3 regions of the Bradyrhizobium cedriense genome follow, and region 1 is predicted to be linked to each of the others. Evidence: riboswitches for the same ligand, from Rfam matches in the RefSeq annotation. Region 1 holds a riboswitch; each other region holds the start of a gene.

Region 1 (4,280 bases):
CGAAGAGATCGCCGAGCTTCTTCTGCGTATCGGTGACGCGGAACTTGATGCCGCCCTCACCCGTCAGCACGCCGGTGTCGCCGACCTGGCCGCCGGACTCCGCATAGAACGGCGTCTGGTTGAGCACGATCGCGCCCGTCTCGCCGGACTTGAGGCTGGCAACGTCGTGGCCGTCCTTCACCAGCGCGGACACCACGCCTTCGGCGCTCTCGGTCTCGTAGCCGAGGAATTCGGTCGCACCCAGCTTCTCGCGCAGGGGGAACCAGATCGCCTCGGAAGCCGCTTCGCCAGAACCCTTCCAGGACTCGCGCGCCTTCACTTTTTGGCGCTCCATCGCATCCGTGAACGCCGCCTGGTCGACGCCGATGCCGCGCGACTTCAGCGCGTCCTGCGTCAGGTCCAGCGGGAAGCCGTAGGTGTCGTAGAGCGTGAAGGCAACGTCGCCGTCGAACATGTCGCCCTTCTTCAAGCCCGCGCTCTTCTCGTCGAGGATCGCGAGGCCGCGCGACAGCGTCTTGCGGAAGCGCGTCTCTTCCAGCCGCAGCGTTTCCTCGATCAGGTTCTCTGCGCGCATCAGGTCGGGATAGGCTTGGCCCATCTCGCGCACCAGCGCCCAGACCAGCCGATGCATCAGCGGCTCTTTCGCACCCAGCAACTGCGCATGACGCATGGCGCGGCGCATGATCCGGCGCAGCACGTAGCCGCGGCCCTCGTTCGAGGGCAGCACGCCGTCGGAGACGAGGAAGGCCGAGGAGCGCAGATGGTCGGCGATGACGCGGAACGAGGCCACGGTCTGCTCGTTCGGCCCGGTGCCGAGCGCGGACGCGGTCGCGTCGATCAGGTTCTTGAACAGGTCGGTCTCGAACACGCTCTCGACGCCCTGGAGGATGCAGGCCATGCGCTCCAGGCCCATGCCGGTGTCGATCGAGGGGCGCGGCAACGGCTGGCGCTCCTCCTTCGTCACCTGCTCGAACTGCATGAACACCAGATTCCAGAACTCGAGGAAGCGGTCGCCGTCCTCCTCCGGCGAGCCCGGAGGCCCGCCCCAGATGTGCTCGCCGCGGTCGATGAAGATCTCCGAGCACGGGCCGCACGGGCCGGTGTCGCCCATCGCCCAGAAATTGTCCGAGGTCGGGATGCGGATGATGCGGTCTTCGGAGAAGCCGGCGATCTTCTTCCACAGGCCCGCCGCCTCGTCGTCGGTGTGGTAGACCGTGACGAGCAGCTTGTCCTTCTTCAGCCCGAACTCGCTCGTGATCAGCTTCCAGGCGAGCTCGATCGCGCGCTCCTTGAAATAATCGCCGAACGAGAAATTGCCGAGCATCTCGAAGAAGGTGAGATGGCGCGCGGTGTAGCCGACATTGTCGAGGTCGTTGTGCTTGCCGCCGGCGCGCACGCATTTCTGCGAGGTGGTGGCGCGCTGATACGGCCGCTTCTCCACGCCGGTGAAGACGTTCTTAAACTGCACCATGCCGGCATTGGTGAACATCAAGGTGGGGTCGTTGCGCGGCACCAATGGCGAGGACGGCACGATCTCGTGGCCGTTCTCGGCAAAGAAGTTCAGAAAGGTCGACCTGATCTCGTTGACGCCGCTCATGTTCATCCAATCGGGTGTGCTTGGGCCCGCTTCTCGCCGTCCAAACCGGACGTTAAGGCTGATATCTGCGGGCCAAAGCGCTTTTAGACAAGGCCAGCTTCGCTGTCCAGAAACTGTGCAGAGAGATCAGAGGGTTGCCATATCGGCGCAATCCCGTTGATAGGACGAGCGGACGCGTTGACAGGCTTGGCTGGCCTGTGGTCTGTACCCATCTGTATCGTACGGCCACGTCGGGAGAGACCGGCTTTGCTAGCCGGCGCCGAAGGAGCAACCGCCCCGGAAACTCTCAGGCAAAAGGACCGCGTGGCTTTGACAGCATCTGGAAAGAGGCGCCGACGGGCCTAAGAACCCGGATGGCACCCGCCGACGGGATAATACTCTCAGGCACAGCGACAGATGGGGCTTCGACTGGTTGGCTCGGGGAATCGTCCCCGGGGAACCGCCGAGGGCCCCTGTCATGTCAGTACCCGACGACCAAAAATCTCTCCGACGTACCCCGCTCCACGCCCTGCATGTGTCCCTTGGCGGCAAGATGGTGCCGTTCGCGGGCTATGACATGCCCGTGCAGTACCCCGCGGGCGTGCTGAAGGAGCACCTCCATACGCGAGCCGCGGCCGGCCTGTTCGACGTCTCCCATATGGGCCAACTCGCGCTGCGGCCGAAGTCGGGCAAGGTCGAGGACGCCGCCCGCGCGCTGGAACGGCTGGTCCCGCAGGACATCGTGGCGATCGCACCTCACCGGCAGCGCTACGCCCAGTTCACCAATGCGGATGGCGGGATTCTCGACGATCTCATGGTCGCCAATTTCGGCGATCACCTTTTCCTGGTCGTCAACGCCGCCTGCAAGGACGCGGACGAGGCGCATCTGCGCGCGCACCTCGCGGTCGACTGCGTCATCGATTCCCTTGCCGACCGCGCGCTGATCGCGCTGCAGGGCCCGAAGGCGGAAGCGGCGCTGGCGAAATTGTGTGCAGAGGCGCCATCGATGAAGTTCATGGATGCCGGTCCGCATGAGGTGGCCGGCATCAAATGCTTCGTCTCGCGCTCCGGCTATACCGGCGAGGACGGGTTCGAGATCTCCGTTCCCGCTGCGGACGTCGAGCGGCTCACCAGGACGCTGCTCGAAAACCCGGACGTGCTGCCGATCGGCCTGGGCGCCCGCGACAGCCTGCGGCTGGAAGCCGGGCTTTGCCTCTACGGCCACGACATCGACACCGCGACCACGCCGGTCGAGGCCGCGCTGGAATGGTCGGTGCAGAAGAGCCGCCGCAGCGGCGGGATGCGGGCCGGCGGTTTTCCCGGCGCCGAGAAGATCCTCGCGCATTTCGATAACGGCGCGTCCCGCCGCCGCGTCGGCCTGCGTGCCGAAGGCCGCGCGCCGGTGCGCGAGGGCGCGCCGCTGTTTGCGGACGCATCCGCCGGCGAGCCGATCGGAAAGGTCACCTCGGGCGGTTTCGGCCCGAGCCTGAACGCGCCGGTCGCGATGGGCTACGTGCCCACGAACCTGAGCGCGCTCGGCACGAAGCTCTTCGCCGAGGTGCGCGGCCAGCGACTGCCGCTCGCAGTCGCCGCCATGCCCTTCGTGAAAAACACCTACAAACGCTGAGGACAAGACAATGACCACGACGCTGTACACCTCCGACCATGAATGGCTCGCGATCGACGGCGACGTCGCCACCGTCGGCATCACCGATTACGCCCAGCAGCAGCTCGGCGACGTCGTGTTCGTCGAATTGCCCAAGGTCGGCCGTTCGCTGAAGAAGTCGGAAGCCGCCGCCGTCGTCGAATCCGTGAAGGCCGCCTCCGACGTCTACGCGCCAGTCACAGGTGAGGTACTGGAGGCCAACGAGGCGCTCGCCGCCGAGCCGGCGCGGGTCAATTCGGATGCGCAGGGTGCGGCGTGGTTCTTCAAGATCAAGATTGCCGACAAGAGCGAACTCGGCGGCCTCATGGATGAAGCCGCCTACAAAGCGCATACGGCGTGAGGATATGAGCCGAGCCGTCTCAACATACTCACTGTCATCATCCGCGAAGGCGGATGATCCAGTACGCCGCGGCCTCTCGTTTCGAGCACTGGCGGCGGCGTTTACTGGATGCCCCGCCTTCGCGGGGCATGACAGCAACTCCTAAAGCGAGGACCCATGATGACCGCGCACCGCAAATCCAACGGCGACAACGCCGCCTCTTTCGTCCGCCGCCACATCGGCCCCTCGGCGCGCGATGTCACCGCTATGCTCGAAACCGTCGGCGCGAAAAGCGTCGACACGCTCATGGACGAGACGCTGCCGGCCTCGATCCGGCAGGCCGCTCCGCTCGACCTCGGCAAGCCGCTCGGCGAAACCGAGGCGATCGCGCACATGGCCGAGCTCGCGCGTCAGAACCAGGTCTTCACCTCGCTGATCGGCCAAGGCTATTCCGGCACCATCCTGCCCGCGGTGATCCAGCGCAACATCCTCGAGAACCCGGCCTGGTACACGGCCTACACGCCCTACCAGCCCGAGATCAGCCAGGGCCGGCTGGAGGCGCTGCTCAACTTCCAGACCATGATCTGCGACCTCACCGGGCTCGACGTCGCCAACGCCTCACTGCTCGACGAAGCCACCGCGGCGGCCGAAGCCATGGCGCTGGCGGAGCGGCACTCGCAGGTCAAGGCGAAGGCCTTCTTCGTCGACAAGGACGTGCA
Region 2 (4,280 bases), on a different contig from region 1:
GCAAGTACGAAATCATGGAGAAAGTGAAGCCGGGCGCGAGTTGTCGCAGCGTCTACGATGCGTTCATTGAGAAGCTCGCCAAGCTCGATCTGCCGCCGATCTCGTTCGTGGGCCACGGCATTGGCCTGCATCTGCACGAAGATCCCTACCTTGGATTGACGCCGGTGCTTGGCAAGCCGGGCACCGATGCGCCGCTCGAGGAGAACATGGTGCTCGGTTTCGAGCCACTTTGCTATGACACCGGCCATGGCTTCGGAATGCAGAACAAGGATATGCTGCTGGTGACTGCAAATGGGTCGGAACTGCTTTCCGACTATGCTGATACCGACCGGTTGATTCCCGTGGGTACCGCCAGGAAAAGCGGGACCGTGCGCAGGGCCGCCGTCGCTTGACGGAGGCCCCAAGCGGGGGACGAACTGATCGCTTGGTTAAAGGTCGCAGGAAACTGCCCGGCGTTATGGTGCGGCGGGTCAGGTGGGGCGGTCGTGATGGCAGAGTATTGGGTGAAGAGGCATGCGCACGCTGATCAAGGACTTGAACTTCGCTTTCACGGTCGACAAGAACGATACGGTCGTGCGCAACGCCAGTCTCGTGGTCGAAAACGACCGCATCTCGGATATCGGTCCGGCCGATGAGGTGGCCGCACGGCAGAAGAACGTCAGCTTCGACAGGGTGATCGATGGCAAAATGCTCGGCGTCTGCCCGGGCTTCGTCGACAGCCACGTCCATCTTTCGGAGACGCTGTCGCGCGCGGTCTTTCCGGATAATCTCAACACCCGCGCCTGGGTGTTCCACTGGGCCAAGCCCTTCTACGCTCACATCACCGAGGAAGACGAATATTGGGGGGCGCTGCTGGGCATCACCGAGATGCTGCGTTGTGGCACCACGTGTTTTCTCGACATGGGATCGCAATACGATCCCGGCATCGTCGTTCGCGCGATGGAAAAGGTCGGTATTCGCGGCATCACCGGGCGGCACGCGGCCGACAATCCCCCGCCCGAGCTCCCCCGCGGCTGGACCCAGGAAATGGTGGATCATCATTTCTTCCCGAACGCCGAGGCCGCACTCAAGGTGCTTGAGGATTGTGTGGTCCGCTACAACGGCGCCCTCGACGGCCGTGCGCGTTGCTGGGTCAATATCGAAGGCAAGGAACCGTGTAGCCTCGAACTCCACGTTGGAGCGGTGAAACTGGCTGAGCGGTTGGGCGTCGGCACGACCTATCATCTCGCCACCTCGATCGAGGAGGCGAGGGTTTGCGAGAAAAAATACGGCTGCTGGCCCATCACGCGCATCGATCGGGCCGGCGGCATAGGAAAGAATCTGGTCATCGCTCACGGCGCGGCCGTTTCGGACGAAGAGGTCCATCTGCTCGCCGCGCGTGGCGCCAGCGTCGCCTTCTGCCCATGCTCGTCGTTCAAGTTGGGGAAGGGTGCAACCGCGATCGGCAAATATCCGGAGATGGTGAAAGCGGGCGTTAAAGTTGGCCTTGGCACTGACGGCGTGTCGGCCGCCGGCAACATGAACCTGATGCGGCAAATGCTGATCGTCGCCGGCATGTTCAAGGACGCCCGCTTACAACCGGACATATTCACCGCACGACAAGCACTACGCGCCGCGACCATCGAAGGTGCGAAGGCGTTGATGTGGGACGACGAGATCGGTTCGCTGGAAATCGGCAAGAAGGCAGATTTCGTCCTCTTCGACCTGGACCACGTCGAATGGACGCCGTTCTACGATCCATTGCAGGCTTTGGTATTCTCCGCATCGACCGCTTCGATCGTGCAGACTTGGGTTGATGGCAAGGCGTCATATGTCGACGGCAAGGTGCAGGGTGTTGACGAGCCGCAGATTCGGCGCAAAGCCCGGCAACTGGCTGCTGCGGCGGTCGAGCGCGCTGGTCTGCATGACGAAGCGGTCGAGACCACCACGACGCTTTACGACGTCGGCAATTGACAGGCCGGCTCTAGCTGCGGAGGCGTAAGGCACAAGAACCTATCACGTTCAACAGGCTGCATGGGAGAGATCGGCCGCCGTTGCGACGGTACTGGCCGGCGCCGAAGGAGCAACCCCCAGGAAACTCTCAGGCAAAGGTGACCATGCAGCTGAACGATCTGGAGAGTGGCACTTCGAGTGCCCACCGAAGGGGACCGCCGTACCGGCCGAGCCGTCGCGGTTAATCTCTCAGGTACAGCGACAGATTGGGGACAAGCCGCGGGCCTCGGCCCGCTTCCCAACTTTGATCGCGGAGAAGTGAAATGCCACATGTTGTCGTCATCGGCGCCGGTATTACCGGCGTGACCACCGCCTATGCTCTTCTCAGCCGCGGCTATACCGTTACGGTGATCGAGCGTCAGCGCTACGCGGGTATGGAGACATCGTTCGCCAATGGCGGCCAACTTTCCGCCAGCAATGCGGAGGTCTGGAATAGCTGGTCGACCGTCTTCAAGGGAGTGAGGTGGATGTGGAGGCGCGATGCTCCGCTCCTCATGAATCCAGCGCCGACCTGGCACAAATATTCCTGGCTTGGCGAATTCATCTTCAACATCAAGAATTATCGCGACAACACAATTGAGACCACACGGCTTGCCATCGCCGCACGCAAGCATCTCTTCGCCATTGCCGAGCGCGAGGGTATCGACTTCGACCACGAGCGTCGCGGCATCCTTCACTTCTATCGGGATAAGCAGAGTTTCCAACACGCGCTCAAGGTCAATGCCATTCTCGTGGAGGGGGGCCTCGACCGTCGTCCAGTGACGGCCGCAGAGGTGAAGTCGATCGAGCCGACGCTGCATGGCGACTTCTTCGGAGGTTTCTATACCCCGTCGGATTCCACCGGAGACATCCACAAGTTTGTTTGCGGTCTCGCCAAGGCATGCGAGAGACGTGGCGTGCGTTTCATCTTTGACGCCACTGTGAGGCAGATCGCTCGGGACGAAATTTTCCGCATCCGGTATGCGCGAGACGAGCCTTCAGGCGACCCTCGTGTCAATGAGATCGATGCCGACAGTGTCGTCGTATGCGCCGGTTCCGCAAGCCGCGACCTCGCGGCGATGCTCGGCGACCGGCTCAACGTTTACCCTGTCAAGGGCTATTCGATCACCGTGCACCTCGACGACGAGCGGAGTCAGAAAGCGGCGCCTTGGGTCAGCCTGCTCGATGATGGCGCCAAGGTCGTTACCAGTCGATTGGGCGCTGCGCGCTTTCGCGTCGCCGGAACGGCAGAGTTCAACGGCATGAACCGCGACATACGCCAAGATCGGATCAAGCCGCTGGTTGATTGGACGCGAGCGCTGTTCCCCTCTGTCGACACCAACCGCGTTGTGCCATGGGCCGGCTTGCGTCCGATGATGCCGAACATGATGCCGCGTGTCGGTAGAGGCAGGACGCCGGGCGTCTTCTACAACACCGGCCACGGCCACCTGGGCTGGACCCTTTCGGCCGCAACAGCGGAGACGGTTGCCGAATGCCTTGCGGGCGAGTTTGGGCCCAGCATCACGGAATGGCTCCGACTGGCAACGTAGCCCGCCTGGTTTGGGTCCATGCGGCGGCAGCAATTCTCTCGCTTGACAATCGCGCTTGTGATCATAAAATGTGATCAAATATATGCGTTGGCGGGCGCGGTTTGCGCTTCGATCTGCGGAGAAAAGAATGAAGGTTGCAGTACTCGGAGGAGGAGCGGGGGGCGCGGCCTCGGTCGCAGAGTTGGTTCTCGCGGGCCACTCCGTTCACTTCTGGGCGCGTTCGGCCGAAACGCTTGAGCCGCACATCAAGCTTGGCGGCGTTGCATTCGATGGTAAGCTCGGCGAAGGAGTCGCAAAGCCTACTCTGATTACGACAGATCTCAAGTCGGCCATTTTCGGAGTCGATGTGGCGGTCGTCGTGCTGCCGACCTTCTCGCACTCGGCCATAGCCAAGGCTCTCGCCGGGGCCGGCTGGCCTTGGAGCAAACCGGTCGTGCTGAACCCCGGTCACACCGGAGGAGCACTGGAATTCGCCGAGGCCTATTCCCGCACCGGGCGGGCAGTGCCGCCGGTGGTTGAGTTCTCGACCCTTACATACGTCGCGCGCAAATACCGTCCCGACGGGGTCACCATTAGTGGCCGCGCCAAACAACTGAAGGCCGCCGCCCTCAAGGGAGGAGCGGAGGCGCTGGACATTGCGTCGAAATTGTACCCCGGTATTACGCCGGTTCGTGACGTGATCGCCTCCGACCTCTCTAATGTGAATATGGTCCTGCATCCCCCCGGCGCGGTGCTGGGAGCTGCCTGGGTCGAGGCGAC
Region 3 (4,280 bases), on a different contig from region 1:
AGGCTGCGTCAGCACTTCGAAGACGAGTTGCTGGTTCGGAACGGCCGCCGAATGGCTCTCACCCCTCTCGCAGAGGAATTGGTGGCGCCGCTCCGCGCCATCCTGACCGAAACGGAAAAACTCTTGGCAATGCGTACCTCGTTCGACCCAGCGACCTCCGAGCGACATTTTACGATCGCTTGCTCTGACTATGTCTGGGCAACTCTCATCGTCGATATCCTTGCCGAATTGCGCGCTGTCGCCCCCTCGGTGAATATATTCTACCAAGGTCCAAGCACCCGTTTTTTTCGCACCGAAATCGATTTCCTGATCGTCCCGGATCGATTCATGCTGGAAGATTGTCCGTTCGCCGCCCTCCCTTCGATCAGCTACGAATGTATCATATGGAAGGAGAATGAAAGTGTCGGGGATAGCTTGACGCTCGAACAGTTTCTCGAGATGCGTCACGCTCAGGCCTATAGCGAGCGAGCGACGTTCATAGAAGCTTGGTTCTTCAAGCAATTTGGCCGCGCTCCGCAGGCCGGCATAACGGCACCAAGCTTCACCCTGCTTCCGCAAGCCCTAATCGGGACCCAGTTCCTCGCGCTCATCCCCGCAGACCTGGCAGATCGGGCCGCGGCCACGCTGCCGATAAGGAAAGTGGAAGCTCCAATATCCCTCCCCCTCATGACCGACGTTCTTCAGTGGCGCATCTCGCATGAACGGGATCCCGGGCTGCAATGGCTGCGAACGCTCATTCTAGACGTTGCCCATCGACGACGGAATTCTCGACAGATTGGCTTCCCGTTTGCGGGGTGAAGAGGTAGTAGGTCCCGACCAACGGCGCTGCTCCGCCGAATGCGTCGCACGATAATGACATTGTCCGAAACGACCGTCTTGAAGAACGATTCCATCGGCTACCTCGCCTTCAGCAATCGACCACGTTGACGGCCAGGCCACCCAGACTCGTTTCCTTGTATTTGGCGCGCATGTCCTCCCCCGTCTGGCGCATCGTTTCAATGACGGCATCGAGGGACACATGATGTCGGCCATCACCATGCAAGGCGAGCATCGCTGCGTTAATCGCCTTGATCGCACCCATTGTGTTGCGCTCAATGCACGGGATCTGCACGAGGCCTCCGATCGGGTCACACGTGAGACCGAGATTATGCTCCATGCCGATTTCGGCGGCGTTCTCAATCTGCCGGTTGGTGCCGCCCAAGACGGCCACAAGACCTGCGGCCGCCATGGAGCAAGCGACGCCGACCTCGCCCTGACAACCCATTTCTGCGGCGGATATCGAAGCGTTTCGTTTGTAGAGCATACCGATCGCGGACGCCGTCAGGAGAAAGATGCGGGCTTTTGCCGGGTTCGGATCCGGGAAGAACATTTCGGAAAACTTCAGGACCGCGGGTATGACGCCGGCAGCTCCATTCGTCGGCGCGGTGACGACGCGCCCCCCGGCCGCGTTCTCTTCATTGACCGCGAGAGCAAAGAGGCTGACCCACTCCATCACGTGAAATGGGTGTGCAGCGCCGCCCTTCGACGTTGCCGTGAGTTTGCCGAACAGACCCGGCGCACGGCGCGGAACATTCAGGCCACCAGGCAGAATGCCTCCGTTGACACACCCGCGATCGATGCAGCGCATCATGGCGTCGCGCACGTTATCCAAGAATGCGTCGGTTTCAGTCTCCTCCCTATGCGATAGCTCGTTGGCAGCGACGATTTCGGCAATCGACAAGCCGGCACGCTCACCTACCGCAAGAAGCTCACGCGCTGTCGTGAATGGGTACGGCTCACATCCGGCGTTTCGAACAGCGGGATGGCTCGGTTGACCGCCTTCACACACGATCGCTCCACCACCAATAGAGTAATAGGTTTGGCGAAGCAGGACGCCCGTATCTGAATGCGCCGCGAATTTCATGCCATTTGAGTGCCCCGGCAGGAACTTCCCGGTGCAGAAGGCCAGGTGCTGACTCTCATCGAAGCCAATCGCATGGCGACCGCCAAGCATGACCTCGCAACGCGATCGGATCAGCCCGGCTATGATGGGTATAGCTTGGGGATCGACGGATTCTGGTAGCCAGCCTGACAGCCCCAGCAAAATAGCAATATCGGTGCGGTGACCTTTGCCAGTCAGCGCCAATGACCCGTAAAGCTCGACGACAACGGAGCGACAGCGCAACAGATCATCGCCCAAGCATTCGATGAATCGATGGGCGGCGCGCATCGGTCCAACGGTGTGCGAGCTAGATGGGCCGATTCCGATCGTGAAGAGATCGAGTGCACTGATCGGACCGGTTGGGCGCCGGGGCGACAAACTGGGCGTGGTGACTTGGTCGACATTTTTGGACATGGGCGCGCATCTCAATCCAGTGATTGATTTCAAATGCGCCCCATCTGTCTATTTGCCTGAGAGTATTATCCCGTCGGCGGGTGCCAAGGCACCTCTTTCCAGAGTTGTTGCGTCACCCGCGGTCCTTGTTGCCTGAGAGTTTCCGGGGCGGTTGCTCCTTCGGCGTCGGCCGAAGCCGATCTCTTCCGCAAGCGACGTCTTTAAGTACTCGACCTCCTGAGTCACGACATCAAATTCGTGGCTGCACCTCTCCAGTATTCTACTACGCAGCCCGGGTCAACAATTCCCACCTCATACCGATCTGCCGATCGCGTTCATGGCAGTCGGCCGACGTCCGGATGAAGCAGGGGAGCGTCCTTCAGCCAGATCTTCGCACCTTCCGCACCGGAGACAGCGCGCAGCTCCTGTCCGGCCGGCAAGCGGCTCCAGCTTTGCGAGATCAACGTCTGATCGCCGATCGACAAGCTGCCCGCGAGAACGAGCATTTCGAGCCCACGCGCGTTCTCGACGGTGATGGGACTACCGGGTAACCAGCTCTCGAAACGCACGTTTTCGAATCCGTCGTCGAACAATTCGATTGCGCTTCCCGCGCCCGATCTCAGATCGAGCGGACGACCCTCCGCGGGCCGCCGCACGATCTGCGCGCGATCGTCCGCGCGGAATTGCCAAAGGCGGACGAAGATCGTGCAACCGTCCTTCGATGCGGGAACGTGCGAGGTGCCGGGAGGATTGCGGAAGTAGCTGCCCGCCGGGTAATCGCCGTGTTCGTCCTGAAACACGCCATCGAGAACGACGATCTCCTCCCCGCCGCCATGCGTGTGGCGGGGGAACGCGCTGCGCGGGGCGTATCGTACGATCGACGTGGCGCGCGCCACCTCCTCGCCGATGCGAAACAGCATGCGCCGGTCGACGCCGGCCGCCGGGCTTGATGCCCATGGGAGTTGCGCGGCGTGAACGATCACAGGAAGGGTCAGGTCGTCATTGATGCGCATGGCTCTTCTCCGTCATGGTCAAGACCATTCTGAACTTTGCTTGGCCCGACCTCATCCGTGCCACCGCCGCCGCGGCGCCCTCCAATGGCATGATCTCGATGCGCGGGCGGACACCCGCGAGCACGCTGAAATCAAGCGTCCGTTCGTTCTCGAAAGGCGTGCCCGTGATCGATCCCAACACGCTGCGCTCGCCGCGAACGAGATGTCCTGCAGATACGGGCAGCGGGTCCTTTCCTGCGCCCAGCAGCACCAGCCTTCCCTGCGGCGCGAGCGCGCTCATGAGCGCCCCGACCGCCTGAACATCGCCTATCGTGGTAACGATCGCTCTGGCACCGCCCAAGCTCTGCAAACGGGAAACAACATCTTCCTTCTTCGCGTCGATGTAAACATGCGCACCCAAATCGAGCGCATCTTCCGCGATGTCTTCGCCCCGTCCGATAGCTACAACCCTGAAGCCCATCTTCCTCGCGTATTGAAGCGCGAGATGTCCAAGGCCACCGATTCCCTGCACCACCATCGTGTCGCCCGCTTCCGCACCCGATTTCTTGAGCGCGTTGAACGTTGCCATGCCCGCGCAAAGAAGCGGCGCGGCCTCTTCGGAGTGCAATTCGTCAGGCACCGAAACCAGCGCGCTCGCGCGGGCGATCATCATCTCCGCGTATCCGCCGTCGCACGACGATCCGACGACCGGCTGGTTGAGACAGAGCTGAAATTGACCCCGGCGGCACTCGACGCATTGGTTGCAGTGGCCGCCGAGCCTTCCGATGCCGACCCTCTGACCGATCGTCCAGATCGACGGCGCTCCAGCTCCCAACTCGGCGATGCGGCCCACGACTTCGTGACCGGGCACGCGGGCGGGGCGCATCTGCGGATCGGCGCGATCGATGTCGCCTGCGTCGGCGCCGCAGATCCCGCAGGCCTCGACAGAGATCAGGACTTCACCAGCACCTGGA

What was found. A riboswitch is a leader RNA that binds a small molecule or an ion and turns the genes downstream of it on or off. The one in region 1 is predicted to bind glycine.
Region 2: it holds a riboswitch for glycine, as region 1 does, so the genes downstream of both, ACYCVF_RS31750 (D-amino acid dehydrogenase) here and gcvT (glycine cleavage system aminomethyltransferase GcvT) in region 1, are expected to answer to the same signal.
Region 3: it holds a riboswitch for glycine, as region 1 does, so the genes downstream of both, ACYCVF_RS31695 (L-serine ammonia-lyase) here and gcvT (glycine cleavage system aminomethyltransferase GcvT) in region 1, are expected to answer to the same signal.

The regions. Positions count from the first base shown of each region.
Region 1 is NZ_JBTSWB010000001.1:1,182,851-1,187,130, reverse strand. Features, by position in the region: gene alaS (alanine--tRNA ligase) at 1-1,597, opposite strand, end outside; glycine riboswitch at 1,819-1,908, shown strand; gene gcvT (glycine cleavage system aminomethyltransferase GcvT) at 2,055-3,203, shown strand; gene gcvH (glycine cleavage system protein GcvH) at 3,214-3,582, shown strand; gene gcvP (aminomethyl-transferring glycine dehydrogenase) at 3,742-4,280, shown strand, end outside.
Region 2 is NZ_JBTSWB010000009.1:283,436-287,715, forward strand. Features, by position in the region: gene ACYCVF_RS31740 (M24 family metallopeptidase) at 1-392, shown strand, start outside; gene ACYCVF_RS31745 (amidohydrolase family protein) at 514-1,953, shown strand; glycine riboswitch at 2,005-2,107, shown strand; gene ACYCVF_RS31750 (D-amino acid dehydrogenase) at 2,256-3,521, shown strand; gene ACYCVF_RS31755 (NAD/NADP octopine/nopaline dehydrogenase family protein) at 3,649-4,280, shown strand, end outside.
Region 3 is NZ_JBTSWB010000009.1:270,382-274,661, reverse strand. Features, by position in the region: gene ACYCVF_RS31700 (LysR family transcriptional regulator) at 1-798, shown strand, start outside; gene ACYCVF_RS31695 (L-serine ammonia-lyase) at 908-2,335, opposite strand; glycine riboswitch at 2,445-2,533, opposite strand; gene ACYCVF_RS31690 (cupin domain-containing protein) at 2,650-3,327, opposite strand; gene ACYCVF_RS31685 (alcohol dehydrogenase) at 3,314-4,280, opposite strand, start outside.